Regions from separate parts of the Streptomyces sp. NPDC101219 genome, predicted to be linked through region 1. Evidence: riboswitches for the same ligand, from Rfam matches in the RefSeq annotation. Region 1 holds a riboswitch; each other region holds the start of a gene.
What was found. A riboswitch is a leader RNA that binds a small molecule or an ion and turns the genes downstream of it on or off. The one in region 1 is predicted to bind cobalamin.

Region 2: another riboswitch for cobalamin. It lies ahead of ACIRPP_RS10460 (ABC transporter substrate-binding protein); the one in region 1 lies ahead of ACIRPP_RS09995 (acyl-CoA thioesterase).
Region 3: another riboswitch for cobalamin. It lies ahead of ACIRPP_RS31025 ((2Fe-2S) ferredoxin domain-containing protein); the one in region 1 lies ahead of ACIRPP_RS09995 (acyl-CoA thioesterase).
Region 4: another riboswitch for cobalamin. It lies ahead of ACIRPP_RS13945 (ribonucleoside-diphosphate reductase subunit alpha); the one in region 1 lies ahead of ACIRPP_RS09995 (acyl-CoA thioesterase).

Annotation. Positions count from the first base shown of each region.
Region 1 covers NZ_JBIWOK010000004.1:284,861-292,102, reverse strand. The annotation lists gene ACIRPP_RS10020 (ABC transporter permease) at 1-781, shown strand, start outside; gene ACIRPP_RS10015 (ABC transporter ATP-binding protein) at 781-1,848, shown strand; gene ACIRPP_RS10010 (ABC transporter ATP-binding protein) at 1,845-2,873, shown strand; partial or broken gene ACIRPP_RS10005 (IS3 family transposase) at 2,912-3,010, opposite strand; partial or broken gene ACIRPP_RS10000 (transposase) at 3,454-3,778, shown strand; partial or broken gene ACIRPP_RS09995 (acyl-CoA thioesterase) at 3,790-3,999, opposite strand; cobalamin riboswitch at 4,144-4,293, opposite strand; gene ACIRPP_RS09990 (ABC transporter ATP-binding protein) at 4,411-5,259, opposite strand; gene ACIRPP_RS09985 (iron ABC transporter permease) at 5,256-6,284, opposite strand; gene ACIRPP_RS09980 (ABC transporter substrate-binding protein) at 6,317-7,242, opposite strand, start outside.
Region 2 covers NZ_JBIWOK010000004.1:402,202-409,443, forward strand. The annotation lists gene ACIRPP_RS10450 (LacI family DNA-binding transcriptional regulator) at 1-947, shown strand, start outside; gene ACIRPP_RS10455 (tetratricopeptide repeat protein) at 1,072-1,890, shown strand; cobalamin riboswitch at 1,996-2,149, shown strand; gene ACIRPP_RS10460 (ABC transporter substrate-binding protein) at 2,263-3,276, shown strand; gene ACIRPP_RS10465 (FecCD family ABC transporter permease) at 3,273-4,367, shown strand; gene ACIRPP_RS10470 (ABC transporter ATP-binding protein) at 4,364-5,221, shown strand; gene cobN (cobaltochelatase subunit CobN) at 5,261-7,242, opposite strand, start outside.
Region 3 covers NZ_JBIWOK010000025.1:18,008-25,249, reverse strand. The annotation lists gene ACIRPP_RS31040 (PHB depolymerase family esterase) at 1-227, opposite strand, end outside; gene ACIRPP_RS31035 (CoA transferase subunit B) at 405-1,064, opposite strand; gene ACIRPP_RS31030 (CoA transferase subunit A) at 1,066-1,848, opposite strand; gene ACIRPP_RS31025 ((2Fe-2S) ferredoxin domain-containing protein) at 2,248-2,586, opposite strand; cobalamin riboswitch at 2,697-2,821, opposite strand; gene ACIRPP_RS31020 (potassium/proton antiporter) at 3,336-4,865, shown strand; gene ACIRPP_RS31015 (VOC family protein) at 4,949-5,329, opposite strand; gene ACIRPP_RS31010 (RidA family protein) at 5,551-5,967, opposite strand; gene ACIRPP_RS31005 (helix-turn-helix transcriptional regulator) at 6,104-7,102, shown strand; gene ACIRPP_RS31000 (2-phosphosulfolactate phosphatase) at 7,190-7,242, shown strand, end outside.
Region 4 covers NZ_JBIWOK010000006.1:205,418-212,659, forward strand. The annotation lists gene ACIRPP_RS13945 (ribonucleoside-diphosphate reductase subunit alpha) at 1-2,325, opposite strand, end outside; cobalamin riboswitch at 2,449-2,597, opposite strand; gene ACIRPP_RS13950 (GNAT family N-acetyltransferase) at 2,658-3,179, opposite strand; gene mctP (monocarboxylate uptake permease MctP) at 3,259-4,887, opposite strand; gene ACIRPP_RS13960 (DUF3311 domain-containing protein) at 4,884-5,153, opposite strand; gene ACIRPP_RS13965 (GntR family transcriptional regulator) at 5,358-6,122, opposite strand; gene nagB (glucosamine-6-phosphate deaminase) at 6,332-7,117, opposite strand.

The DNA.
Region 1 (7,242 bases):
CACCGGCATCTTCGCCGGCCGGGACCTGGGCAGCGGCCCTCACACCATCCACTGCGGTTTCCCGTGCCTGGGCTACTCCTACGAAAACGCCCTGCCGGTGTGGAGCCTGCTGATGGACCGTCTCCCCGTCTCCGCCTCCCTGGCTTTCGGCGCCGCCTGCATGTGGCTCGTCCTGGGACTGGGCGCAGGGGTGACCGCCGCACTCAAAAAAGGCGGACTGCTCGACCGGACGCTGATGGTAGGCGCCGTGGCCACCGCCTCCCTCCCCGTCTACTTCACCGCGGTCATGCTCATCTACGGGCTGGTCCGGATCGGAGGGCTCCTGCCGTATCCCACGTACATCCCGATAAGCAGCGACCCGTTCGGATGGGCGGCCAACCTTCTGCTCCCCTGGACCGCCCTGGCCCTCCTCTACGCAGCGATGTACGCCCGCCAGAGCCGCAGCTCCATGATCGAGGCCATGACACAGCCGTACATCCGCACTGCCCGGGCAAAGGGCATGCCACGCCGCGTCGTAGTGATCAAACACGGCCTGCGCTCCGCCATGATGCCGGTGATCACCATCTTCGGCATGGATCTCGGAGCCCTGCTCGCCGGTGCCGTCATCACCGAGTCCATCTTCGGCATCCCCGGCGTCGGCCGCCTCTTCTACGATGCTCTGCAGCGCTCCGATCAGCCCGTTGTCCTGGGCGTCACCCTCCTGGCCGCGTTCTTCATCGTGGCAGCCAACGTCGTCATTGACCTGCTGTACGCCGTCATCGACCCCAGGGTGAGGAAATGATGCCGTCCACCACTGAGCCCGGCGTGCCCTTGCTGCGCGTGCGTGACCTGAAGGTCGCCTTCGACACCCCCGCCGGCACGGTCCAGGCAGTCGATGGGGTCTCTTTCACTGTCGAAGCGGGCCGCACCCTGGGCCTCGTGGGAGAGTCCGGCTCCGGTAAGTCGGTCACCTCACTGGCCGTTATGGGCCTGCACCAACGGGCACAGGTCAGTGGATCGATCACCTTGGCCGGACAGGAACTGCTTCCTCTCACTGATCATCAGTTCAGCCGGCTGCGAGGGCGGAAGATGGCCATGGTCTTCCAGGACCCTCTGTCCGCGCTGCACCCCGCCTACACAGTCGGCGAACAGATCGCCGAGGCCCATCGGCACCACTTCGGCACCCGCAGGCGAGCCGCTCGCCGACAAGCTGTGGACATGCTCGGTGAGGTCGGCATACCCGAGCCTGCCCGCAGGGCAGGTGAGTACCCTCACCAGTTCTCCGGCGGCATGCGCCAGCGCGCCATGATTGCCATGGCCCTGTCCTGCGAACCGGACCTGCTCATCGCCGACGAACCCACCACCGCGCTCGACGTCACCGTCCAGGCTCAGATCCTCGAACTCATCGCAAGAGTGCAGCAGGAGAGGCGGCTGGGCGTCCTGATGATCACCCACGACCTGGGCGTGGTGGCGCGTGTCGCCAACGACGTGCTCGTCATGTACGGCGGCCGGGCCGCTGAACAAGCTCCGGTCGATGACCTCTTCCTGCGACCTGCCCATCCCTATACCCGCGGCTTGCTGGAATCCTTGCCGCGCCTGGACGATCCCGATGATGCACCGCTACGCGTCATCCCCGGCAGTCCGCCCTCACTTGCCGCCCCGATATCCGGCTGTCCCTTCGCCCCTCGTTGCCCTCAGGCAGAAAGAGCTGAAGAACTGGTCCGCGCCCGCTGCACAGGGGAACGGCCCCGGCCACAGAAGCACTCTTCCGGCCGATCGGTGTCCTGCCACCTGCCCTTGCTCCCCGCCGTGAGGCCCCGACCCGCCCTGCCTCACAGCGAAGACGATCAGGAGGAGAAGACCCGATGATCCATGCTCGACGAGACTCCCAGAGTCCAGAGGAACGGACCGCTGCCGTCGAGACGCCCCTGATGTCCGTCCGCGGGCTGACCAAAGCCTTCCCGGGCCGCCGCGTCCGGGGCCGGGCCGCCGCTCCGGTCCGAGCAGTGGACGGGGTGGACCTCGACCTGGCGAGGGGCGAAACGCTCGGCCTGGTCGGTGAGTCCGGATGCGGGAAGTCCACTACCGGACGCATGCTTGTGCGTCTCCTGGAACCCACTGCCGGCACAGTCGAGTTCGAGGGGCGGGACATCACACACGCCTCATCGCGTGAACTGAGGCCTGTACGCCGGCGTCTGCAGATCATTTTTCAAGACCCCTATGCCTCCCTCAACCCCCGGCAGACCATCGCCCGTATCATCGCCGAACCCTTGCTGGTCCAGGGCTCCTCCGCACGGGCCGCACGGCTGAGGGCCGCGGAACTGCTGGCGATGGTGGGCCTCGGCGATGAACATCTGGACCGTTACCCGCACCAGTTCTCCGGAGGCCAGGCGCAACGCGTCGGCATCGCGCGAGCCCTGGCCACCGGACCCCGCCTCGTCATCGCCGACGAACCCGTCTCGGCGCTCGACGTCTCCGTGCAAGCCCAAGTGGTCAACCTGATGGAACGTCTTCAACGCGAGCTCGACCTGGCCTTCCTCTTCATCGCGCACGATCTGTCTGTCGTCAAGCGGGTATGCGACCGGGTGGCGGTGATGTACCTCGGTCGTATCGTCGAGATCGGTGACAAGCACGAGGTTTACACTGCGGCGGCCCATCCCTACACCCGTGCGCTGCTCTCGGCTGTACCGCTGCCCGATCCCGCACAGGAGCGTCGTAGAGAGAGGATCATTCTTCTGGGCGACCCGCCCAGTCCGGCCGCGCCCCCGACGGGCTGCAGCTTCCACCCACGTTGCCCGAAGGCACAGCCGGTCTGCCGCACCGAACAGCCTTCTCTGCAGGTTGTCGGCTCGGGAATGCGTAAGGCGGCTTGTCACTTCCCCGAGATCCAGTGAAACCTGCGTATGTCACCAAGGGATATGAAGACCGGGTGCACGGCGCCGGTGATCCCGGTCTCGCGCATGAGGCGTTCGACGGTGCAGCGGGCTACCTCGTGGCCCTGACGGTTCAGTTCCCGCCAGATCCTCCTGGCCCTCACCGGGGTCTGAAACGAGCGGTGCAACCAGGGCGGTTGGGGGGACTGACGGGCTGCGGAGAGGCGGCCGTCGAAGGTGATGTCGAAGGCGTTCAGGGCGGTCTTCCAGGGCATGGTCCAGCGGGCCTGGTCCTTGCCGGTGGGGTCCAGGCTCACTGAACTGCTCCGGGTTCGATAGACATGGCCGCCCCGGGCCCCGCGACGACTCGACCGCCCATTGGGAGACGTGACTCGATCGCTGCATAGGCCAACGTCGGCGAGGTCGTCCGCTGGGTTGACGTGACGACGAGCCGGCGGAGGTGACCGTGTTGGTGATCAACACGGACGGCGACCGGCTGCTGTCCCGCCGCGTCCAGAACGACGGGTCTGAACTGCTGGAACTCATTGGCGATGTCCTGGCGATATCCACCGACGTGCTCTGGGCGGTCGACCTCAACCACGGCGGAGACATGGACGTCTTCGGCAGCGCCGACCGCCTGGCGGGTTTCGCCGTTCTGGCTCCGCAGCCCCGTGACTCCGGCCGCGTCGGCGGCAACCTGCGCAGACCCCGCCGCTACCATCGCGGACTGTTGTGGGCCATGTACCTCTCGGCGATGGCCGGCCTGCCCGGCCTCCAAGACGTACTACCGGCGCAAGCGGAGCGAGGGGAGGGGACACAAGCAGGCCCTGCTCGCGCTCGCACGCCGTCGCCTCAACGTCCTGTGGGCCATGATCCGTGACGGTCAGTGCCATCAAAGTTCACCTCCCGTCACGGTTGCGGCTTGACAACACGATGGGGATGTCCTTCCCGCGCGTTCGAGCTCGGCGTGCACCGTGAGTAGATCGCCGGCACGTACCGGGGCCAGGAACGCCATCCCGTCGACAGAGGCGGTCACCGGGGGCCCGTGGGCGTGTCGTCCGGCGGCAGCCGCAGCTGCGTCGTCGATCAGCTTCATCACCACTCCGCCGTGGATGGTGCCGTACAGGTTGGTGTCGTGTTCGCTCATGATGTGCGCGAGCGTCACCCGTGATGCGGCCGGGTGCTTCGTGTCGGTGGGCAGGGTGGCATGTCGGTCGGCCACGTCAACTCTCCTTCGCGAGTCGGGACAAGGGCGGAACCGCATGCGAGTACGGGTGCGCGGGCAGGTGGCAGGTCTTCGGACTCGCGGGCACGTCTCGTCGTACGAGGCTCCTGCCGGCCGTCGCTTCCCAGGCCCGGTACGTCGGACCCAGTGCGTATGACGGCGGTCGTTTCCGCTCACCGCTGCGGGGCAGTCCCGGTGTCCCACCGGGTTCCCTCTCACGACGCCCTGCCGTGGGGGCCCCATGCCTTCAGGGCTATGGGGGAGGGCGGGGCGAACCAGCTGCGCGCGCGATCCTACGGGCCGCGTCTCGTCGTTCGGGGCCTGGGGCCGCCCTCAGTTCGCTGCCACCGTGCCCAGGAAGCGGATGTGCGGCCGGTCGCCCGGGCCGGAGCGGGTGACCTCGGTGCGTACGCCGTACACGTCGGCGATCAAGGGCTCGGTCAATGTGTCGCCCGGGGTTCCGGCAGCGACCACCCGGCCGCCCCTGAGGACGACGACCTGGTCGCAGTACATGGCCGCCAGGTTCAGGTCGTGCAGGGCGACGACGCTGGTGACGGGGAGTTCGACGATCAGCTTCAACAAGTCGAGCTGGTGCTGGATGTCGAGGTGGTTGGTGGGTTCGTCCAGGAGCAACTCGCGCGGTTCCTGGGCCAGGGCGCGGGCGATCTGCACGCGCTGGCGCTCGCCGCCGGAGAGCGTGTGCCAGGGCTGGTCCGCGCGGCCGGTGAGGCCGGTGCGCTCAAGGGCGCTGCGCACGGCTTCCTCGTCGGCCGCGGTGGCGGGGGTCCAAGCGCGTCGGTGCGGGATGCGGCCGAGGCGTACGACGTCGAGAACGGTCAGCTCGACGAGGGTGTCGGAGTGCTGCTCGACGACGGCAACGCGCCTGGCCACGGCGCGGCGGCCCCAGTCGCCGAGGGGACGCCCGTCGAGGGTGACGATGCCGGAGGCGGGGGCGAGGACGCCGGACAGCAGCCGCAGCAGCGTCGACTTGCCGGAGCCGTTGGGGCCGAGCACCCCGGTCACGGAGCCGGGCCGGGGGGTGAGGCTCACACCGTCGACGATCAGCCGCCCGTCGAGGGTGCGGCTCACGCGGTCGGCAGCGAGGGTGTGCGGCCCGGCGGGTGCCTGTCCACGGCCGGGCGGCCGGGTACCGGCGTCCCGCCGCTCGGTGCCGGTCGTCATCGCATCCTCCTCGTGCGGTACAGGACCAGGACGAACGCCGGAACACCGACGAGTGAGGTGACCACGCCCACCGGCACCTCCTGGGGGTCGAGGACGGTACGGGCCAGGGTGTCGGCCCAGACCAGGAACACCGCCCCGGCGAGCGCGGTGACCGGCAGCAGCCTGGCGTGCCCCGGGCCGACGAGGGCGCGGGCGGCGTGCGGCAGGACCAGGCCGACGAAGCCGATCGCCCCCGCCGAGCTGACCAGCGCGGCGGTCAGCAGCGCGGTCACGCACAGCAGCACCAACCGGGTCCGGGCGACGGACACCCCGAGCGTGGCCGCGGCGTTCTGGCCGAAGGCGAAGGCGTCCAGGGTGCGTGCGTAGCCGAGGCACAGCACGAGGGCGAGCGCCAGGACGGCCGCGCAGAGCCCCACTTCGGTCCAGCCGGCCCCGCTGAGCGAGCCGAGCATCCAGAACAGCACGCCCCGGGTGGTCTCCGCGTCGGCCGCCGTCGTCACGACGAACGAGGTCAAGGCGGAGAACAACTGCATCGCGGCCACCCCGGACAGGACCACCCGGTCGGTCGTCCCGCCGAGGGTGTGGCTGAGGAGCAGCACCAGAGCGAACGAGCTCAGGGCGCCCACGAAGGCGCCGCCGGAGACGGTCAGGACGCCGCCGCCGGCGCCGAGGACGATCACGGCGACGGCGCCGGTCGACGCACCGGAGGAGACGCCCAGGACGAAGGGATCGGCGAGGGGGTTGCGCAGCAGGGACTGCATCACCGCGCCGCACACGGCGAGTCCGGCCCCGCACACCGCGGCGAGCAGGGTGCGAGGCAGCCGCAGGTTCCACACGATGCCCTCGCGGATCGGCGTGAGATCCGTCGAACCCCAGCCCAGGTGGGAGGCGATCACCGACCACACGTCGCCCACCGCGATGTCCGCCGGACCGATGGTGATGGCCACGGCGACGGACGCGGTGAGCACCGCCAGCCCGGCGCCCAGGCCGGCGACGACGCGCACCACCCGGACGGCACCCCGCATGGGGCGGACCGGGGAGGACCGCAGGGCGGTTCTCATCCGGCGAGCCCGTACTCGCGCAGCGCCGCGGCGACCTTCTCCACGCCCTCGACGGTACGGATCGTCGGGTTCATGGCCTGCCCGCTGAGCACGACGTACCGCTTCTCCTTCACCGCCTTCATGTTCTTCGTCGCCGGGTTCGACTGCAGGAACGCGATCTTCTTCGCGGCCGACTCGGCGGTCTGCGACTTGCGCGTGAGGTCGCCGATGACGAGCACGTCGGGATCGCGGTCGGCGACGGTCTCCCAGTTGATCTGGGGCCACTCCTGCGTGCTGTCGTCGAAGACGTTCTGCGCGCCGAGCGCGTGGGTGATGATGCCGGGCGCGCCGCAGCAGCCCGCCATGTAGGGGGACTCCTGGTTCGCGAACCAGTACAGGACGGTGGTGTCCTCGGCGCGGATCCCCGCCGTGGCCTTCGTCACCCGGCTCTTCAGCCGGGCGACGAGCTTCTCGCCCCGCTCGTCCACGCCGAAGACCCGGGCCAGTTCCCGTACTTCGCGGTAGACCGTCTCCATGGTCAGGGGCTTGGTCCGTGAGCCGTCGCCGTCGCCGCTGTTGTCCTTGCCCTCGCAGTCGGCGGGTGACAGGTACGTCGGTACGCCGAGCTCCTCGAACTTCTCGCGGGAGGCCACCCCGCCCTTGCTCAGGGTGGAGGTGAAGGAGGAGGCGACGAAGTCCGGTTCGGTGTCCAGGACTCGCTCGAACGACGGCTGGTTGTCGGCGAGCCGGGGCACCTTGGCGTTGGCCTTCTCCAGTCCCTTCATGACCGGGTCGGTCCAGGTGGCGGTTCCCACCACGCGGTCGGCGAGGCCGAGGGAGAGCAGGATCTCGGTGGTGCCCTGGTTCAGGGACACAGCCCTCTTCGGCGGAGCCTCGACCGTCACCTTCTGCCCGCAGTTGTCGAACGTGACGGCTCCTGCAT
Region 2 (7,242 bases), 120 kb from region 1:
CAGTTTCGAAGGTCCTCAACGGCCGATCGGACGTGTCCCCGACCACCCGGGACCGGGTCGAACGCCTGCTCCAGGACCGCGGCTACCGTCGGCGCGCACAGTCCGCGCCCCGCTCCCCGCTCGTCGAGCTCGTCTTCCACGAGCTGGAGAGCATCTGGGCGATGGAGCTGATCAGAGGGGTGGAGGGCGTCGCCCGCCGGAACGGGGCGACGGTGGTGCTCACCGAGAGCGGCACCCGGCACGCCCCCGCACCGGAGTGGCTCGACGGCGTGCTGCGCCGCAGACCCCTGGGCGTCGTCCTGGTCTTCTCGCTCCTGCCGGAGGACGTCAAGCGCCGGCTCAGGGCCGCGGGCATCCCGTTCGTCGTCATCGACCCGGCGGGCGACCCCGACCCCGACGTGCCCTCGGTCGGCTCCGCGAACTGGGCCGGCGGACTCGCCGCCACCCGCCACCTCACCGAGCTGGGGCACGAACGCATCGCCATCGTCACCGGCCCCGAGGACATGCTCTGCTCCCTCGCCCGCCTCGACGGCTACCGCTCGGCCATGGCCATGGCGGGCCTGGAACCCGACCCCCGCCTGACCCGCTTCGGCGACTTCCACGTGCAGGGCGGCTTCGAGCACGCGATGTCCCTGCTGGAGGGCCCCGACCGGCCGACGGCCGTCTTCGCCGGCAGCGACCTCCAGGCCCTCGGCGTCCTGGAGGCCGCCCGCGTCAAGGGCCTGCGCGTCCCCGAGGACCTGTCGGTGGTCGGCTACGACGACGTCCCCCTGGCCCAGTGGTCCAGCCCGCCCCTCACCACCGTCCACCAGCCCCTGAAGCACATGGCCGAGGAGGCCACCCGCATGCTGCTCCAGCCGGGCGACCCCGGCAAGGCCGCCCAGCGCATAGAGCTGGCCACCCACCTGGTGGTCCGGCAGAGCACGGGCCGCCCGGCGGGGGCGTGAGGGGGGCGGCGGGGGCGTGAGGGGAGCAGCGGCAAACCTGGAACTCGGTTCCTGCCCGGGAGGTGAGCAGGCGGGCTCCGGGCGCGCCGGAACTGCCGCTGCGCGCACCGTATGCTCGCTCGTCATGAAATGGTTCCGCGCACGACGCCGCAGTGACGCCGAGACGATGGCGGGTACGCCCGTGGGCGAGGCCAAGGCCCTGTACGAGGCCGGGCGTTACGCCGAGGCGGAGGCCGGGGCGCGTGCCGTGGCCCGGGCGCGCGACGACGAGTACGCGGCCGTGGCGCTGAACATCGCCGCCCTGGCGGCGGGCTCCCAGGGGAAGCACGCCGAGGCGCTCGCCACCTACGACGAAGCGCTGCCCGCCTTCGGCCGGTTCTTCGGAGCGGATCACTGGCTGACCCTGAAGCTGCGCTCGGACCGCGCCCAGCAGATGACCTCGCTCGGCCGGCACGCCGAGTGCGAGGCGGAATGCGCGGCGGTCGTCGAAGCCGCGGGCCGGAAATCGGGCCCGGAGACGCCCCGCCTGATGGCGGCCGCCCGCAACGGGCTGGCCTTCGCCCTCAACGCGCAGGGGCGGCACCAGGAGGCCGAGACCGTCGCCCGCGAGGCCCTGGCCGCCCATCCGGAACGTGACCGGCAGGCCCTGGTCCTGCGGCTCGGCCTGGCGCGCAGCCTCAACGGCCAGGGCCGCCACGACGACGCCCTCACCGAGGCGCGGACCGCCGACAAGCTGTACCGCGGCCTGCCCGGACACCAGCGCCTCCCGGACACCGGCGCCGTCGACCTGGCCTTCGCCAACGCCCTGTCGGGGCTGGGGCGCGCCCCCGAGGCCCGTCAGCGGGCCGCAGCCGCGCACGATGCCTGCCTGGCCTCCTTCGGCCCGGACCACCGCCGCACGGTCGAGGCCCGGACGCTGCTGGAGAAGATCGACGGCACCTGAGGCACCGGCGCGGGGCCGGCACGAGCGCGGGCCGGGGGCCCGCTTCCTCGGGCCGCTCACCCGTCGTCGCCGGGAGCGGGAGCCTCCGCGGAGCCAGTAGGATCGACGGGTCATCGCCGCGACGGGAGACAGGAAGCCGGTGCGAATCCGGCACGGTCCCGCCACTGTGACCGGGGAGTGCACCCCTGTTCGATGCCACTGCGCGCCGCGTGGGAAGGCGAGGGGGAACAGCGATCCGGGAGTCAGGACACTGGCCTGTCGCGGGCCCGTCCCGAGGAGCGCGGACTCCAGGAGGCTCACGTGTCCCCCTTGTTCACCCCTGCCCGCACGCGGTTCACCCAGGCCCGCACGCGCCGGTCGCCCCGTCCGTCCGTGGCGTCGCGGTCCCTTCGCCCGCCCCGTCTCCGGACGGTCGCCGTCGCCCTGTCGGCGGTGCTGCTGACCGCCGGCTGCGGTGCGTCCGGCGGCGGGACCGCCGGTGCGGCCAAGGCAAGTGCCCCGGTGCCGAAGGGCTTTCCCGTCACCGTCGACAACTGCGGTGTGCGGACGACGTACGAGCGGCCCCCGTCCCGGGTCGTCACCATCCACCAGCATCCGGCGGAACTGCTGCTGGCGCTCGGTCTGAAGGACCGCATGGTCGGCACCGCCTTCCCCGACTCCGAGGTCCTGCCGGAGCTGAAGGCGGACTTCGAAGCCGTCCCCGAACTGGCCGAGCGGGAACCGTCGTTCGAGAAGGTGCTCGATGTGGAGCCCGACCTCGTCTACGGCGGGTACGGCAGCGCCTTCGACGAGAAGCAGGGGCGTTCCCGGGAGGCGTTCGCGGACGCCGGGGTCGACACCCACCTCAACCGCGAGTACTGCGGGAAGAAGCGGGTGACGATGCGGGACACCTACGACGAGATCCGCACCGTCGGCCGCGTCTTCGGGGTGTCCGAGCGGGCGGATGAACTGGTCGCCGATCTGCGGGGCCGGGTCGGGAAGGCGGTGAAGGCGGTCGAGGGCGAGCGGCGGGTGCCCGTGTTCGTGTACGACAGCGGCGACAAGGCGCCGTTCACCGCGGGCGGCAAGAGCCTGGGCACGGAGCTGATCCGGCTGGCGGGCGGGGAGAACGTGTTCGCCGACCTCGACGACGTCTTCGGTGACGTGTCCTGGGAGCAGGTCGTCGAGCGCCGCCCCGAGGTGATCGCCGTGTACGACTACGCCGGGGCCGGGAGCGTCGAGGAGAAGAAGAAGTTCCTGCTCGCGCAGCCCGCCCTGAAGGACGTGCCGGCGATCCGCAACAAACGGTTCGTCGTGCTGCCGTTGACGGCCACCCTGGTCGGGGTGCGGTCCGCCCACGCGGTGGGCGACCTGGCGCGCGGGCTGCACCCCGAGAGCTTCCGGTGAGCCGCACCGGCACTGACGCGGTCGTGTCCGGGAGGGCCACCGCGCCGGGCCGCGTGCGCCTGGCCGCGGTCCTGCTGGTCCTCGCCGCCCTGCTCGTGGCGTCCGCCACGGCGGGGCTGGCGATCGGGTCGGTGCGGGTGCCGCCCGGCCAGGTGTGGGGCATCGTCACCCACGCGTGGGGCGTGGAGTGGGCCGAGCCCGGTTGGTCGCGGGCGCGCGAGACGATCGTGCTGGACGTCCGGGCGCCCCGGGTGCTGCTCGGCGCGGTGACCGGTGCCGGGCTGGCCGTCGTCGGAGCCGCCCTGCAGGCCCTGCTGCGCAATCCGCTCGCCGAGCCCTACCTGCTGGGAGTGTCCTCCGGGGCGTCGCTGGGGGCGGTCGCTGTGATCGTGTTCGGGGTGAGCGTGTTCGGGGCGGTGTCGTTGTCGGTCGCCGCGTTCGCGGGGGCGATCGGCGCGCTGGTCGTCGTCTACGCCACGGCCCGCACCGGCGGCCGGATCACCTCGGCCCGGCTGGTGCTGTCCGGGGTGGCGGTCGCCGCGGTGCTGACCGCGCTGCTGAACCTGCTGCTGCTGACCACCGACCGGGGCAACGAGGCCCGCGCGGTCCTCGCCTGGACCCTCGGCGGGCTCGGCGGCGTCGGCTGGGACACCTTGTGGCTGCCCGTGCTGTCCCTGGCCGTGGGCGTCGGTGTCCTGCTGGCGCAGGCCCGCAACCTCAACCTGCTGCTGGCCGGCGAGGAGGCGGCGACGACGATGGGGCTGGACGTGGCACGGTTCCGGGCCCGCCTGTTCGTGCTGGTCTCCCTCGTCACCGGGGTGCTGGTGGCGGCGGCCGGGCCGATCGGCTTCGTCGGCCTGATGATGCCCCACATCGTGCGGCTGCTGGTGGGCTCCGACCACCGCCGGGTGCTGCCGACGGCCGCGCTCGGCGGGGCGGTGTTCCTGATCTGGGCGGACATCGGCGCCCGTGTCGTCGCGGCACCCATGGAGATCCCCGTCGGGGTGCTCACCGCGCTGTGCGGGGGGCCGTTCTTCCTGTGGCTGATGCGCCGGGACGCCCGGCGCGGCACGGAAGGGGGACGGGCATGACGGACCCGACGGCCACCGGCACCGACGCCCCGGGCGGCGACGGCGCGGGTGCCGCCGCCCTCGCCGTGGAGGACGTCACACTGTCCGCGGGCGCACGGCGCCTGGTGCGGGGCGTGTCCCTGACCGCCCGCCCGGGCGAGACCATCGGGCTGGTCGGGCCCAACGGCAGCGGCAAGTCGACCCTGTTGCGGGCCGTCTACCGGGTGCTGCGGCCGGACTCCGGCCGGGTCCGGGTCGACGGCGCCGACGCCTGGTCGCTGCCGGTGCGGCGGCTGGCCCGGACCGTCGCGGCGGTGGTGCAGGACGCGGGCGCGGACTTCGACCTGAGGGTCCGGGAGGTCGTCGCCATGGGCCGCACCCCGCACAAACGGCTCCTCGACGGCGACACCGCCGAGGACGCGGCGCTGATCGGCGAGGCCCTGACGGCGGTCGGGGCCCGTCACCTCGCGGACCGCCCGTTCGACCGGCTGTCCGGCGGTGAACGCCAGCGGGTGCTCATCGCCCGCGCCCTCGCCCAGCGGCCCGCGCTGCTGGTCCTCGACGAACCCACCAACCACCTCGACATCCGGCACCAGTTGGACATCCTGGGTGCTCTGCGGCGGCTGCCCGCGACGGTGCTGCTCGCGCTGCACGACCTGAATCTGGCCGCCTACTACTGCGACCGTCTCCACGTGCTGTACGACGGCGAGGTCGTGGCCTCCGGGACGCCCGCGGAGGTGCTCACCCCCGGGCTGCTGGCCGAGGTGTACGGGGTCGCGGCGGACGTCGGTGTCCATCCGGGGACGGGGGCGCCGCACGTGACCTTCCTGCCGGGCCGCGCGCCTTCCGGGGCGAACGCCCCGGAGCGTGCCTGACCGCAGGAGACGGGACGGGGGCGGACCGGGGGACGGCGTTCAGTCGTCGCCCTCCAGTTCGCCCTCCGTCTCCAGGAACACCTGCCGCAGCTGCTGGAGCACCGCAGGGTCCGGCTTCTCCCACATGCCGCGCGACTCGGCCTCCAGCAGCCGTTCGGCGATGCCGTGCAGGGCCCACGGGTTGGCCTGCTGGAGGAACTCCCGGTTGGCGGGGTCCAGGACATAGGTCTCGGTGAGCTTGTCGTACATCCAGTCGGCGAGGACGCCGGTCGTGGCGTCGTAGCCGAAGAGGTAGTCCACGGTGGCGGCCAGTTCGAAGGCGCCCTTGTAGCCGTGGCGGCGCATCGCCTCGATCCACTTGGGGTTGACGACCCGGGCGCGGAAGACGCGGGAGGTCTCCTCGACGAGGGTGCGGGTGCGGACCGTCTCGGGGCGGGTGGAGTCGCCGATGTACGCCTCGGGGGCGGTGCCGCGCAGGGCGCGGACGGTGGCGACCATGCCGCCGTGGTACTGGAAGTAGTCGTCGGAGTCGGCGATGTCGTGTTCGCGGGTGTCGGTGTTCTTGGCGGCGACGGCGATCCGGCGGTACGCCGTCTCCATCTCGTCCCGGGCGGGGCGGCCGTCGAGTTCGCGGCCGTAGGCGTAGCCGCCCCACACGGTGTAGACCTCGGCGAGGTCGGCGTCGGTGCGCCAGTCGCGGGAGTCGATGAGCTGGAGCAGTCCGGCGCCGTAGGTACCGGGGCGGGAGCCGAAGATGCGGGTGGTGGCGCGGCGCTCGTCACCGTGAGCGGCGAGGTCCTGCTGCACGTGCGCGCGGACGTGGTTGACGTGGGCGGGTTCGTCCAGACCGGCCGCGAGGCGGACCGCGTCGTCGAGGAGGCCGACGGTGTGCGGGAAGGCGTCGCGGAAGAAGCCGGAGATGCGCAGGGTGACGTCGATGCGGGGGCGGCCCAGCTCCTCGTGGGGAATGGCTTCGAGGCCGGTGACGCGGCGGGACGCCTCGTCCCAGACGGGGCGGACGCCGAGCAGGGCGAGGGCCTCGGCGACGTCGTCACCGGCGGTGCGCATGGCGCTGGTGCCCCACAGGGACAGGCCGACGGAGGTGGGCCAGTCGCCGTGGTCAGCGCGGTAGCGCTGAAGGAGGCTGTCGGCGAGGGCCTGGCCGGTCTCCCAGGCGAGCCGGGAGGGGACGGCCTTGGGGTCGACGGAGTAGAAGTTGCGGCCGGTCGGCAGCACGTTGACCAGGCCGCGCAGCGGGGAGCCGGAGGGGCCCGCCGGGACGAAGCCGCCGTTCAGGGCGTGCACCGCGTGGTCGAGTTCGGCGGTGGTGGCGGCCAGCCGGGGCACGACCTCGCGGGCGGCGAACTCCAGGATCGCGGCGACCTGTTCACCACGGTCGGCGGGGACGGCCGCGGGGTCCCAGCCGGCGTCGTCCATCGCCTGGACCAGGGCGCGGGCCTCCTCCTCCGCGGCGTCGGCGGTGGTGCGGGTGGCGGCGGACTCGTCGAGGCCGAGGGCTTCGCGCAGGCCGGGCAGGGCGGTGGTGCCGCCCCAGATCTGGCGGGCGCGCAGCACGGCCAGCACGAGGTTGACGCGGTCGGCGCCGTCCGGCGGGGTGCCGAGGACGTGCAGACCGTCGCGGATCTGGGCGTCCTTGACCTCGCACAGCCAGCCGTCGACGTGCAGCAGGAAGTCGTCGAAGCCGTCGTCGTCGGGGCGGTCGTCGAGGCCGAGGTCGTGGTCGAGGCGGGCGGCCTGGATGAGGGTCCAGATCTGGGCGCGGATCGCGGGCAGCTTGGCCGGGTCCATGGCCGCGATCTGGGCGTGTTCGTCGAGGAGTTGTTCCAGCCGGGCGATGTCGCCGTAGGAGTCGGCGCGGGCCATCGGCGGGACGAGGTGGTCGACGAGCGTGGCGTGGACGCGGCGCTTGGCCTGGGTGCCCTCGCCGGGGTCGTTGACGAGGAACGGGTAGATCAGGGGGAGGTCGCCGAGGGCGGCGTCGGGGCCGCAGGCGGCGGACA
Region 3 (7,242 bases), on a different contig from region 1:
AGCGCCCCCGGATTGGCGCCGAACGAGGTGACCTTGGTCAGTCCGACCGCGGCCTGGGCCGTGGGGGCCGGTCCGGTCAGGGCGGCCGCGAGGGCCAGGACGACGACGGCCACGAGACGGGGCAGTCGCTCCCGCCAGGTGCGGTGCGGCCGCGGTGACGGGCCGGTAGGGGGTGGGGTCGGGCGGGAGGACGGTGGGGCGTCCGCTCCGCTGAAGGGTGTGGGCATGGCGGCTCCTCGGTGCTGGGGATGCCGGGCCGCTCCTCGGGCGTGGGTCGGTCGGAGCGGCCCGGTGTCCGGCACCGTAGGGGTCGTTCAACACGCAACGGTATGGAAGCCGCCACCACATCCGGCCGGTGACGGTGTGGACCCGGACCGGTTGTGCCGCCGGGGCCTGTCTGCTAGTCAGACGCCGGCCGGGGTCTCCAGTCCGGCGGGTACGAGCAGGTCGGCGCCGGTGGCCGCCCGCACCTCGTCGACACCGACGCCGGGGGCGAGTTCGACGAGCGCGAACCCGTCCGGGGTGACGTCGACGACCGCGAGGTCGGTGATGACGCGCTGCACGACGCCCGTTCCGGTCAGGGGCAGGTCGCACCGCGCGACCAGCTTGGGGCTGCCGTCCTTGGCCGTGTGCTCCATCAGGACGATGACGCGGCGCGCACCGTGCACCAGGTCCATGGCGCCGCCCATGCCCTTGACCATCTTCCCCGGGATCATCCAGTTCGCCAGGTCCCCGGAGGACGACACCTGCATGGCCCCCAGCACGGCGGCGTCGATGTGCCCGCCGCGGATCATGCCGAAGGACAGCGCGGAGTCGAAGAACGACGCCCCCGGCAGGACCGTGACCGTCTCCTTGCCCGCGTTGATCAGGTCCGTGTCGAGCTCGTCCTCGCGCGGGTAGGGGCCGACGCCGAGGATGCCGTTCTCGGACTGCAGCACGACCTCGACTCCCGGCGGCAGGTGGTTCGGGATCAGCGTGGGCAGGCCGATGCCGAGGTTGACGTACGTCCCGTCCACCAGTTCGCGTGCGGCCCGGGCCGCCATCTGCTCTCGGGTGAGCGCCATGTCAGGCACCGCCTTCCTGGCTGCTGCGCACGCAGCGCCGTTCGATCCGCCGGACGGCTGCCGGGTCGTCGGGGAGGACCCGGACCACCCGCTGCACGAAGATGCCGGGCAGGTGCACCTCGTCCGGGTCCAGTTCGCCCGGCTCCACCAGGTGCTCCACCTCGGCAACGGTGACGCGGCCGGCCATCGCGGCGAGCGGGTTGAAGTTGCGGGCCGAGGAGTGGAACACCAGGTTGCCGTGGCGGTCCCCGACGGCTGCCCGCACGAGGGCGAAGTCGGTGGTGATGCCCTCCTCCAGCAGGTGCTCCCGGCCGTCGAAGACCCGGGTCTCCTTCGCGGGCGACGCGACCGCGACCTGCCCGTCCGGTCCGTACCGCCAGGGCAGCCCGCCCTGCCCGACCTGGGTGCCGGCCCCGGCGGGCGTGTAGAACCCGGGGATGCCCGCGCCACCCGCCCGCAGGCGCTCCGCCAGCGTCCCCTGCGGCACCAGTTCCACCTCCAGTTCACCGCTGAGGTACTGGCGGGCGAACTCCTTGTTCTCCCCCACGTACGAGCTGGTCATACGGGCGATCCGGCCGGCCCGCAACAGCAGTCCGAGCCCCCAGTCGTCCACCCCGCAGTTGTTGGAGACGACGTCGAAGCCGCCCACCTCCCTGTCCAGCAGCGCGGCGATCAGCGCACTCGGTATGCCGCACAACCCGAACCCGCCGACCGCGAGCGACGCGCCTTCCGCGACGTCGGCCACCGCCTCGTCCGCGCTGTCGACGGCCTTGTCCAGCCCCATACGGTCCCTCTCCGTCAGGGGTGCGTCCCGCCCCCCGAACAGCCGGGGCGCCGCGGGTCGTGAAGACCCGGCGCCGTGGCCCTGTCATCGATGGGGCGACTCTAAGGACGCACCGGAACGCATCGGTATGGCTGCCTGCTACACCTTCCGCCCGGAGGGCATGTGGTTGCCGACCAGGCACGGAGGCGTGCCCCGCGGACGCGACCGCGGGTCACGCGACCGACTGCCATGTGCGCGGCCACCATGCCGATGACCTGGGGACCGGCGGTCAGCGGTGGCGGACCACACAGTTCACGGGCGCGCCCCCCGGTCACGAGGGGGCGGCTTGGCTGTCGTGCGCGTTCTGCCTCAGACGTGACGCCCTGTTCGGCGGCGTCCGGCCCCCGGGTCAGTCACCGGTCACGGAGCCGTGCGGCGGCGCGGCGGGGTGAACGTGTACAGGTCCAGGATGTCCGGCAGGGGGGCGATGCCCGGGCCGCCGGCCCGTACCCAGGCGGCGATGTCCTCGGTAGCCGCCGGGTCGTTGACCAGCCCCAGCCACACCGGCCGGGCTCCGGCGGCACGCCCCGCGGAGGAGGGCCGCACCACGACGACGTTCGCCTGGTCGCACACGTCCAGGCAGTCCGACACCCGCACGGGCGCCTCGGCCCGCAGGCGCGCGGTCTGCGCCGCGTGGTCCCCGGCCACCTTCGCCGTGCCGCAGCAGCAGTCCCGGCACACGACGATCCGGCACGGCACGCCGCCGACGGATTCCCCCGTCGTCCTGTCGTCTTCCTTCTGTTCGGGCACGCCGAACCACCCCTCTCCGGGGAGATCCGCCCCGGTGTCCTGTGAGGAGGCGACGACGTGAGTCTCCTGGCTCTCGGGTCGTAGCTGATCCCGGCCTTCCCACCCCTCGCGGGGCAGTGGCCTGTCGGGGATCCGCTCACCGATCACAGTGGCGGGACCGCGCCGGATTCGCACCGGCTTCCTCGGGCCGCCGTCGCCCTGTCGCCGGTCATCATTCCACCGGCCGGCCCGCGGTGTCCGGGCGCCCCCTGCCCCGCGGCGGTAGGGGACTCTCCGGGCCGGCTTCCCGGCGGAGCGCCGGGCGGAGCCGTCCGTCGGCCTGTTCCGGCAGTTCAGCCGCCCTGGGACGGGGGGTCGCCGACTCGCCGCCGACGCTGTCGCAGCCGGTTATGCGTGGTCTACGCTACTTCGCCCCTGGTGTGATTGTGTTGTCCCACCGCGCGAGGAGAGCAGATGGCCCCCACCGCCGACCGTGACGACCGGCGCCCCCGTATGGGGAAGAGGGCGTACCGCCCGGACGCGGCCGGAGGCCGTCGCCCAAGACCCGTGTCCTCCCTCTCGGCGCCGGTGCGGCCCTGGTCGCTGGGCCTCGGGCTGTCCCCGCCCCCGCCCGGGAGATCCGGGGCGCGCGGTCCTGCCCTCCGGTTCCCGGACCGCTGCGGCCGCCGCACGGCGGGTGACGGCACGGGGAACGCCCCATGACGCTGTCCGAGATGTACCTGGCCCTGCTCGTCGGCGGTGCCGTGCTGCTGGTCAGCATCGTCGCCGCCCACACCGCCCACCGCATCGGCCTGCCCAGCCTGCTGCTCTTCCTCGCGGTCGGGGTGATCGCGGGCGAGGACGGAGCCGGTCTGGAGTTCGACAACGCTCAACTGGCCCAGGCCCTCGGGACCGCGGCACTGGGTCTCATCCTCGTCGAGGGCGGTCTGAGCACCCGGTGGGAGGACGTCCGGCGCCAACTGGCCCCGGCCGGCGTGCTCGCCACCGTGGGCGTGGGCCTGTCCGTCGTGGTGACCGCGGCCGGCGCCCACTGGCTGCTCGGCATGGAGTGGCAGTTGGCGCTGCTGCTGGCGGCGATCGTCTCCTCCACCGACGCGGCCGCCGTGTTCGCCGTGCTGCGCGCCCTGCCCCTGCCGCAGAAGCTCACCGGCCTGGTGGAGTCCGAGTCCGGCTTCAACGACGCCCCGACGATCATCCTGGTCCTGGTGTTCTCCACCATGGAAACCGACCCGAGCAGCCCGTGGCTGCTCGGCCTCAACCTGCTCTACCAGCTCGCCGTCGGCGGCCTGCTCGGTGTGCTGATCGGCCGGCTGGGGGCGGCCGCGCTGCGCCACATCGCCCTGCCCGCCACGGGTCTGTACCCGCTGGCCACGGTCGGCTTCGGCGTCATCGCCTTCGCCGCGGCCGGCGCGGTCAACGCGAGCGGCATCATCGCCGCCTACCTGTCGGGGCTGGTCCTGGGCAACGCCCAGCTGCCGCACCGGGCGGCCACGCGGTCCTTCGCCGAGGGTGTCGGCTGGCTGGCGCAGATCGGCCTGTTCGTCATGCTCGGCCTGCTGGTCGATCCCAGCGAGCTGCCGTCCGCGATCGTCCCGGCCCTCGTCGTCGGGTCGGTGCTGCTGTTCGTCGCCCGCCCGATCTCCGTCGCGCTCTGCCTCCTGCCGTTCCCGATCCCCTGGCGCGAGCAGACGTTCATCTCCTGGGCCGGGCTGCGCGGCGCGGTGCCCATCGTGCTGACCACGTTCCCCATCGTCGCCGGGATCGACGGGGCCCGGGACGTGCTCAACATCGTGTTCCTGCTCGTCATCCTGTTCACACTCATCCAGGGCCCCACCCTGCCGACCGTCGCCCGGCACCTGCACCTGGTCCGCGCGGGAGCGCTGCGCGAGATCCAGGTGGAGACGGCGCCCCTCGACGTCCTGGACGCCGATCTGCTCACCGTCGCCATCCCGGAGGGCTCCCGGCTGCACGGCGTCGCGGTGTTCGAGCTGAGGCTGCCGCGTCCGACCGTCATCACCCTCATCGTCCGCGGCGGCACATCGCTCGTGCCCGACCGGGACACCGTGCTGCGGGCGGGCGACGAACTGCTGCTCATCACCACCCCCGACACCCGGGACGCCGCGGAGCGGCGCCTGCGGGCCATCGGCCGGCGCGGAAAACTGGCCCGCTGGCTCGGTGAGGACGGGGCACCCGAGCCCAAGGCCGTCCCCCCGGCGCCGGCCAACTGACCTGCCCGTGCCGTCGGCGACGGCCGGGACCTCCGGTCACAGGGCCCGGGGCGGCCTCGGGTCCCCGGGTGCGGAGCCTCGGGTCAGAGAGCTTTCAGGCGTGCCTTCAGCAGGCAGAACTCGTTGCCCTCCGGGTCGGACAGGACGTGCCACTGCTCGTCGCCGGTCTGACCGATGTCGGCCCGGCGCGCGCCCAGCGCCAGCAGACGCTCCAACTCCGCGTCCTGGTCACGGTCGGTGGGGTTGACGTCGATGTGCAGGCGCGACTTGCCCTTCTCCGGTTCGTCGCGGCGGCTGAGGATGATCGTCGGCTGCGCGCCGCCGAAGCCCTCGCGGGGTCCGATCTCCAGCGTTCCGTCGTCCTCCCGGTCGAGGATCACGAAGTCCAGCACCTCGCACCAGAAGCGGGCGAGCGCCTCGGGATCGCGGCAACCCAACACCAGTTCACTGATACGACACGCCACAGTGCGACCCACTCTCAGTCCGACGACCCTCCGTGCGTCCCCGCAGGAGGTCCGCGGTCCTGGACCGGACCCCGGCTTCGCCGAGGGTAGTGATCCACTCCTGCACCCGCGACACCTTTTCCGTTGCGCCGGGACCCCGTCCTCCCCGCGGGCGGCGGGCGGCGGGCCGCCGCCCCGGCCGCGGCAGCCGTCCGATGCGGGCTGCCACGGCCGAGTCCGGCTCACCCCGGCCGGACGCCGTCCCAGGCGACCGCGGTCCCCTCCAGTTCCACCATCAGCTCGGGAAGCGCCAGGCGCGTCACCCCGAGCATCGTGGTGGCCGGTGCCACCCGTGCGGCACCCAACCGGGCCGCCAGCACCCCGTAGTGCTCGAAGAGCCGGTCGACATCGGTGGTGTACACCGTGAGGCGCACCAGATGCGCCAGTGTCATGCCCGCCTCCTCCAGCACGGCCTCCAGATTGTCGACGGACAGGGCCAACTGCGCTCCCATGTCGCCGGGATGACGGGGCTTGCCGTCCTCACCCATCGCGCCCTGCCCCGAGCAGTACAGCGTCCGGTCCTGGCCGCGCACCGACTGCCCCTGGCTGTAGCCCAGCTCCACCGACCACGGCCACGGATTCACCGTCGAGCGTTCCATCCCCGTATCAACTCCTCTGCTACGACGGCGAATGCACGCGCCCGAGGGGGCCCGCATCCGCCGTCCCTGTGTGACACGGGCAAGCCTCTCCGGATATCACGACACCCTTGGTCATGTATGCCGCTACCGTTTCCGCATGCGTGCCGACCGGCTGATCTCCCTGGTCCTGCTGCTGCGCCGCCGCGGCCGGATGACGGCGAGCGCCCTCGCCCGCGAACTCGAGGTGTCCACCCGCACGGTGCTGCGCGACATCGAGGCACTGTCCACGGCCGGCGTCCCCGTGTACGCCGAACGCGGCCGGCACGGCGGGTTCGAGCTCCTGCACGACTTCCGTACCGAACTCACCGGGCTCACCGGCCTCAACCACGACGAAGCCCTCGCCCTCCTGGCCGCCGGCACGGCGCGCGGGGACCACGTCTTCGGCCTCGGACCGGCCCTCGCCTCCGCGCTGCGCAAGGTGCTCGACGCGCTGCCCGAGACCCACCGCACGACCGCTGCCGACGCCGCCCGGCGTCTCCTTCCGGACCCGCCGGCCGATCTGCTCGCCCGCCGCCGCGACACCGACCGGATATCCGACACGGCGATGCACGAGGTCCGGTGCGCGGTCCTGGAGGGACGGAAGCTGCGCATCCACTACGCCGCCGTCGGCCGGCAGGCGCAGTGGCGCACCGTCGACCCGATCGGCCTGGTCACCGTGGGCGACCGCGGTTACCTGCTGGCCACCCGGTCCGGCGCCGACCGCACCTACCGCCTCGCACGCATACGGGCCGCCGAGACGCTCACCGAAGCCGCGCACCGGCCCGACCAGGTCGACCTCGACCGCCTGTGGAAGGAGCGGGCGGCCGGCTTCCGTGACCGCGGCGACCACATCACCGTGCGGGTGCGTGTCAGCCCCGGGCGCAGGGACGAGCTGCTCGACACCGCCCTCGGTGTCCGCGCACCGGACGGTCAACCTCCCGACGCGGACGGCTGGTTGCGACTGGACGTCACCTTCCAGGACACAGAGCACGCCCACTGGGCGCTCTGGCGGCTCGCCCCCGACATCGAAGCCCTCGCCCCCGCCTCCCTCCGGGCCGCGCTCCGGGACCATGCCCTCTCCCTCGCCGCCCGGTACGGCCGGGAAGCCCCGCCCTGAGGCCACGATCACGCCGGACAGCCGGCCTCTCCCCCGCCGGGGGGCCGTCTTGTGGAGCGTTCTCGCAGGCTGCGATCATCGGTCGTCATGGACGCGCGTGTGGCCGGCATTCCCGGCCTGGACGGCACGGAAGAGGTCGT
Region 4 (7,242 bases), on a different contig from region 1:
GTCGTCGGGCGCCGCCTGCGGGACGGGGACGGCCGCCGGGCTCTGGGCCCGGGCGGCGCGGGCGATGCGGGTCGCCGGACGCGACCGCAGGTAGTACGTGGTCTTCAGCCCCTGCTTCCAGGCGTACGCGTACATCGAGGACAGCTTCCCGATGGTCGGCGTCTCCAGGAACAGGTTCAGCGACTGCGACTGGTCCAGGAACGGGGTGCGCGCGGCGGCCATGTCGATCAGTCCGCGCTGCGGGATCTCCCACGCCGTGCGGTACAGACGGCGCACCTCCTCGGGGATCCAGGCGAAGCCCTGCACCGAGCCGCCCGCCTCGCGCAGCGCCTCACGCGTGCGCGCGTCCCACACGCCGAGCCGCTTCAGGTCGTCCACCAGGTAGGAGTTGACCTGGAGGAACTCACCCGACAGCGTCTCGCGCTTGAACAGGTTGGACACCTGCGGCTCGATGCACTCGTAGACGCCCGCGATCGAGGCGATGGTGGCCGTCGGCGCGATCGCCAGCAGCAGCGCGTTGCGCATCCCGGTCCGCGCGATCCGCTCGCGCAGCGCCGCCCACCGCTCGGGCCACGCGAGGTCCGTCGCGTAGTGGTCGGGGTGCAGCACGCCGCGGGCGGTCCGGGTGTGCTCCCAGGCCGGCAGCGGGCCGTTGCGCTCCGCGAGGTCCGCGGACGTCTCGTAGGCGGCCAGCATGATCCGCTCGGCGATCCGGGTGGACAGCGCCCGCGCCTCGGGGGAGTCGAAGGGCAGCCGGAGCTGGAAGAACACGTCCTGGAGGCCCATGGCCCCCAGTCCCACCGGCCGCCAGCGGGCGTTGGAACGCTCCGCCTGCTCGGTCGGGTAGAAGTTGATGTCCACCACCCGGTCCAGGAACGTGACGGCCGTGCGCACGGTCGCGTCCAGCCGCTCCCAGTCCAGGTCGCCCGCCTCCGGGTCGACGAACGCGCCCAGGTTGACCGACCCCAGGTTGCAGACTGCCGTCTCCCCGTCGTCGGTGACCTCCAGGATCTCCGTGCACAGGTTGGACGAGTGGATGACGTGTCCGGGCGTGGCCGTCTGGTTGGCGGTGCGGTTGGCCGCGTCCTTGAAGGTCATCCAGCCGTTGCCGGTCTGCGCAAGGGTGCGCATCATCCGGCCGTACAGCTCCCGCGCGGGCAGCGTCCTGCGGGCCAGGCCCTTCGCCTCGGCCGCCCGGTAGGCGACGTCGAACTCCTCGCCCCACAGGTCCACCAGTTCCGGCACGTCCGCCGGGGAGAACAGCGACCACGGGGCGTCGGCGTCCACACGGCGCATGAACTCGTCCGGCACCCAGTGCGCCAGATTCAGGTTGTGCGTACGGCGGGCGTCCTCACCGGTGTTGTCGCGCAGCTCCAGGAACTCCTCGACGTCCGCGTGCCAGGTCTCCAGGTAGACCGCCGCCGCGCCCTTGCGCCGCCCGCCCTGGTTCACCGCGGCGACCGAGGCGTCCAGCGTCTTCAGGAACGGGACGATGCCGTTGGAGTGCCCGTTGGTGCCGCGGATCAGCGAACCCCGGGCGCGGATGCGGGAGTAGGCCAGGCCGATGCCGCCCGCGTGCTTGGAGAGGCGGGCCACCTGGTGGTAGCGCTCGTAGATCGAGTCCAGCTCGTCCCGCGGGGAGTCCAGCAGGTAGCAGGACGACATCTGCGGGTGCCGCGTACCGGAGTTGAAGAGGGTGGGGGAGGACGGCAGGTAGTCCAGGCGGCTCATCAGCCCGTACAGCGCGGCCACCTCGTCCACCGACCGGGCGCTGTCGTCCTCGGCGAGCCCGGAGGCGACGCGCAGCAGGAAGTGCTGCGGGGTCTCGACGGCCTTGCGGGTGATCGGGTGACGCAGCAGGTAGCGGCTGTGCAGGGTGCGCAGCCCGAAGTAGCCGAAGCGGTCGTCGGCCGCGGTGTCGACCAGGGCGTCCAGCCGGTCCCCGTGCCGGCGCACGAACGCGGCCGTGCGGTCGGCGACGAGGCCCTCGCGGTGACCGGTGGCCACGGACGAGGTGAAGGAAGTGACGCCCTGCGAGGCGGCCTCCTCGCGGATGGCGAGGGTCAGCAGCCGGGCGGCGAGGCGGGAGTAGGCGGGGTCCTCGGAGATGAGCCCGGCGGCGGCCTCGGTGGCCAGCTCCCGCAGCTCCGCCTCGTCCGCCCGCGCGGACCGGCCGCGCAGGGCGGCGGCGGCCACCCGGCCGGGGTCGGCGTCGGTGAGGTCGGCGGTCAGCACGGTCAGGGTGCGCAGCAGCGCGGCACCCGGGCCGTCGCCCTTGGGGGGTACGTCGCTGGCTGAGACCGGATCCGCTGGCGCGATGGTCACGTGGGGCTCTCCCTCGCTCGGCACGGGGCCTCGTCGAGGGCAGGGGGCAGCACGGGACGCGCACGGCGTCGTGCGTCCACCGGCCCATTCCGCGAGGCCCGGACGTCGGAGCACCCGGGCCGGACGGCCGGGCGCACTGTCGGCAGGTCCTCGGACTGAAGCCCGTGCGGGGACGCGTGGGGACGCGAACACGCACAAGTACACCGTTGCGGGACAGTTCCGGATTCGCACCGGATTCCCCTGCGGCGACAACGAGCATGAGCATACATCTTGTGCCGGGCGTTGCGGACAGCCCCATATCTTGTGGCGCGCCCGGTGCCGGAGCGCCGGTGTCAGAGCGTCAGCTCGTAGGACAGCAGCCTGAGGTCGTCCACGTGCGGGAGCGGGTTCCAGTCCCGGTGCGGGGCGCGGACGAAGCCCAGTCGCTCGTAGATCCGGTGCGCCGCCCGCATGCTGGTCTGGCTCGACAGCACGACCCGCACGCAGCCCTCCAGGGCCCGCGCCCGGTCCACGCACGCCCGCACCAGGGCCTCCCCGGCGCCCCGCCCCCGGGAGGCCCGGTCGACCGCCGGCATCCTGATCTCCGCCTCGCCGGCCCCGGCCAGGTCCGCCATCGGCCCGCCGTGCGGCACGAACGTCACCCCGCCCAGCACCCGGCCGCCGGGCGGCGGATCGCCCTCCACGGCGACCAGCACCTCGGCCGCCGCGGCCCGCTTCGCGACATCCCTCAGTTCGCCCAGGTACGCGTCGCTCTCCCCGAAGTCGAGGAGCCCGTCGTCGAGATAGGCGCGGGCGGTGAGCGCGCCGAGCGTCGCGTACTCGGCGGGCAGGGCGCGGCGGATGGTGATGTCCATGGGGCGAGTCTGCCCCGGCACGGGGCGGGGGGCCGCCGGTTTCCGCCGTCGGCCCGCCGCCCCTCGCCCCTCGGGGGCGTCAGTGCGCGCTGCCCGCCGTCGCCGGCGGGAGCTCCACCTTCACGCCCGGGTCGCCCGCGTCCGCCGTGTAGTCCTGCGGCTGCGTCTCGTCGATGCCCTCGGGCGCCTTGGCGGCCCGCAGGACGAACGTCAGCACCACCGTCACCAGCACGTTGATCACGAACGCGGTGAGACCGATGTAGCCGATCTCGCCGATGCCCGGGATCTCCTTCGCCGAGCCGCCGAAGTGCTTCTGCGTCGGCGACGCCACCCCGTATGCGGCGACCGTGCCGTAGACCATGCCGACCGCCCAGCCGCCGAGCAGCGCCCAGCGGTGGAACCAGCGGGTGAACAGGCCGCCCACCAGCGCCGGGAAGGTCTGCAGGATCCAGATGCCGCCCAGCAGCTGGAAGTTGATCGCCACCGTCTTGTCCATGGTCAGGACGAAGGCCAGCGCACCCACCTTCACCAGCAGCGACACGATCTTGGAGACCTTGGTCTCCTGCGCCGGTGTCGCGTCTGGCCGGATGAAGTCCTTGTAGATGTTGCGGGTGAACAGGTTCGCCGCCGCGATCGACATGATCGCCGCCGGCACCAGCGCCCCGATGCCGATGGCCGCGAAGGCCACGCCCGCGAACCAGTCCGGGAACATGTCCTCGAACAGCTGCGGGATCGCGAGCTGGCCGTTCTGCACGGACACGCCCGCCGCGATCGCCATGAAGCCGAGCAGCGCGAGCAGACCCAGCATGAGCGAGTACAGGGGCAGGATCGTGGTGTTGCGGCGGATCACCTCACGGCTGCGCGAGGACAGCGTCGCCGTGATCGAGTGCGGGTACATGAACAGCGCGAGCGCCGAACCCAGCGCCAGCGTCGCGTACGTCCACTGACCCGCGTCCCCGGGCACCAGCGCGCCGCGCGGGGCCCCCGTCGCCGGGTTGGTCTCGTCGAAGGCCGCGCCCGCCTTGGCGAAGATCTCGTCGAAGCCGCCCAGCTTGATCGGGATGTAGATGATCGCCACCGCGATGACGAGGTAGATCAGCGTGTCCTTCACGAACGCGATCAGCGCGGGCGCCCGCAGCCCCGACGAGTACGTGTACGCCGCCAGGACACCGAACGCGATCAGCAGCGGCAGGTCCTTGACGAACCAGTTGGTGTGCTCGCCGCCGCCGATGCCCATCACGTCGAGGACGGCCTGGATGCCGACCAGCTGGAGCGCGATGTACGGCATCGTCGCCAGGATGCCGGTCACGGCGACCGCCAGCGACAGCCCCTTGGAGCCGAACCGGCCGCGCACGAAGTCCGACGTCGTCACATAGCCGTGCTTGTGCGACACCGACCACAGCCGGGGCAGGAAGGTGAAGATCAACGGGTACACCAGGATCGTGTACGGCACCGCGAAGAAGCCCGCCGCGCCGGCCGCGTAGATCGCCGCGGGCACGGCCACGAAGGTGTACGCGGTGTACAGGTCGCCGCCGAGCAGGAACCAGGTCACCCAGGTGCCGAACGACCGGCCGCCCAGACCCCACTCGTCCAGGTTGTCCGCGTTCTCGGCCTTGCGCCAGCGCGCGGCCAGGAATCCCATGGCCGTGACCAGGACGAAGAAGAAGATGAAGACGGCGAGTGCCACGCCGTTCACGCCGTCGTTCACTGCTGCGCACCGCCCCTCTGGGCGCGGCGGGCGCGCTGGTCACGCTTCCACAGCTGGTACGCGGTCATCGTCAGCGCCGTGGAGATGACCACCCACAGCATCTGGTACCAGTAGAAGAACGGGATGCCGATGAACACGGGATCGGTCTTCGCGTACGACCCGACCCACAGCATGGCCACGAACGGTGCGCTGAGGCAGAGGGCGATGACGACGCGGACGGGCGTCACCACGGGCTCCGCGGGTGGTTCTTCCGGTGCTTTCGACATCGGGCAGTTCCGTCCCCTCACTGATCTCCGGCGTGATGCGCAGGAAATCTAGGGGCGCGCGTAACGGAGCCGTAACCCCCGTCCGGACAGCGGTATCCCAACGCCGCCCAAACGCAAGGCAACAGCAACGGAATCCCTGTCAACCACCCGATTCCGCCGGTTTCGTCCGTGACCCCGGTGAGGCTCCCCGGGGCCCGGCGGGGCTCACTCCTGGGGGCGCTTGAGCCGGGCCACGAACTTGTACCGGTCGCCCCGGTACACCGACCGCACCCACTCCACGGGCTGCTCGTCCCGGTCCCGCGAGTGCCGCGAGAGCATCAGCATCGGCAGGCCCACGTCGGTGCCCAGCAGACCGGCCTCGCGCGGGGTGGCGAGCGAGGTCTCGATGGTCTCCTCGGCCTCCGCGAGGTGGACGTCGTACACCTCGGCGAGGGCGGTGTACAGCGAGGTGTACTTGGCCAGGCTGCGGCGCAGCGCCGGGAAGCGCTTGGCGCTCAGGTGGGTGGTCTCGATGGCCATCGGCTCGCCGTTGGCCATGCGCAGCCGCTCGATGCGCAGCACCCGCCCGCCGGGCGTGATGTCGAGCAGCCCCGCGAGCCGGTCGTCGGCGGTGATGTAGCCGATGTCCAGCAGCTGGGAGGTGGGCTCCAGCCCCTGGGCGCGCATGTCCTCGGTGTAAGAGGTGAGCTGCAGCGCCTGCGAGACCTTGGGCTTGGCGACGAAGGTGCCCTTGCCCTGGATCCGCTCCAGCCGGCCCTCGACCACCAGCTCCTGCAGCGCCTGGCGCACGGTGGTGCGCGAGGTGTCGAACTCGGCGGCCAGGGTGCGCTCGGGCGGGACCGCGGTGCCGGGCGGCGCCGTCTCGGTCATGTCGAGCAGGTGCTTCTTCAGCCGGTAGTACTTGGGCACGCGCGCCGTACGGACCGCAGTCCCACCCTCGTTCTCCGCACTGCTGACGTCGGTGCTCATGCTCTGCCTTCCCGGCTACCGGTGCCGAAGCGACCGACATCCCCGTCGGCCGCGGCTCACATCGTGGCACGGCTGGGGGCGGGGATGCGCCCCGCACGGTCCGTGATCCCTTCTGTATACCGCCGCGACCGGATGCTGGTCTAGGCCACCACGGGCCCGGCCGGGGCCCCGGCGGACCCCGGCCGGACCGCCGTGCGGCCCGGTCCGGATCAGATGCCCTGCCAGTCCGGCTTGTTGGCGAAGGTGTGCCGGAAGTAGTCGGCGTGCTTCAGTTTGGCCGCGGCGGCCTCGTCGACGACCACCGTGGCGTGCGGGTGCAGCTGGAGCGCGGAAGCGGGGCAGACCGCCGCCAGCGGCCCTTCCACGGTCGCGGCGACCGCGTCCGCCTTGCCCTCGCCGGTGGCGAGCAGCACCAGGTGGCGGGCCTCCAGGATGGTGCCGATGCCCTGCGTGATGACGTGGTGCGGGACCTGCTCGACGTCCCCGTCGAAGAAGCGCGCGTTGTCGATGCGGGTCTGCTCGGTCAGCGTCTTGATCCGGGTGCGCGAGACGAGCGAGGAGCAGGGTTCGTTGAAGCCGATGTGCCCGTCCGTCCCGATCCCCAGGAGCTGCAGGTCCACCCCGCCGGCCTCGGCCAGCTGCCGGTCGTAGGCCTCGCAGGCGGCCTGCACGTCCTCTGCGGCGCCGTCCGGCCCCATGAAGGACTCCGCGGGGATGCCGAGCGGCTCCAGCACCTCGCGCCGCACCACCGAGCGGTAGGACTCCGGGTGGTCGGCGGGCAGCCCCACGTACTCGTCCAGCTGGGCGACGCGGGCCCGGGAGGTGTCCACGGCGCCGGAGCGCACCTGCGCCGCCAGCGCCTGGTAGACGGGCAAGGGCGTCGAACCGGTGGCCACGCCGAGCAGGGCGTCCGGCTTGCGCCGGAGGAGCTGCGCCATGGCGTCGGCGATGAGCTCGCCACCGGCCTTGGCATCCGGAACGATGACAACTTCCACGCTGGGCCTGCCGATCTGTGAGAAGGACTCGACTGGTCGGGATCCGGGGGTCTCGAAGGTCCGATTCCCGCCGGTGGTTTAGACCAATTGGAACTTACCAGGGTACGACGTGAGCCCCCGCGGCG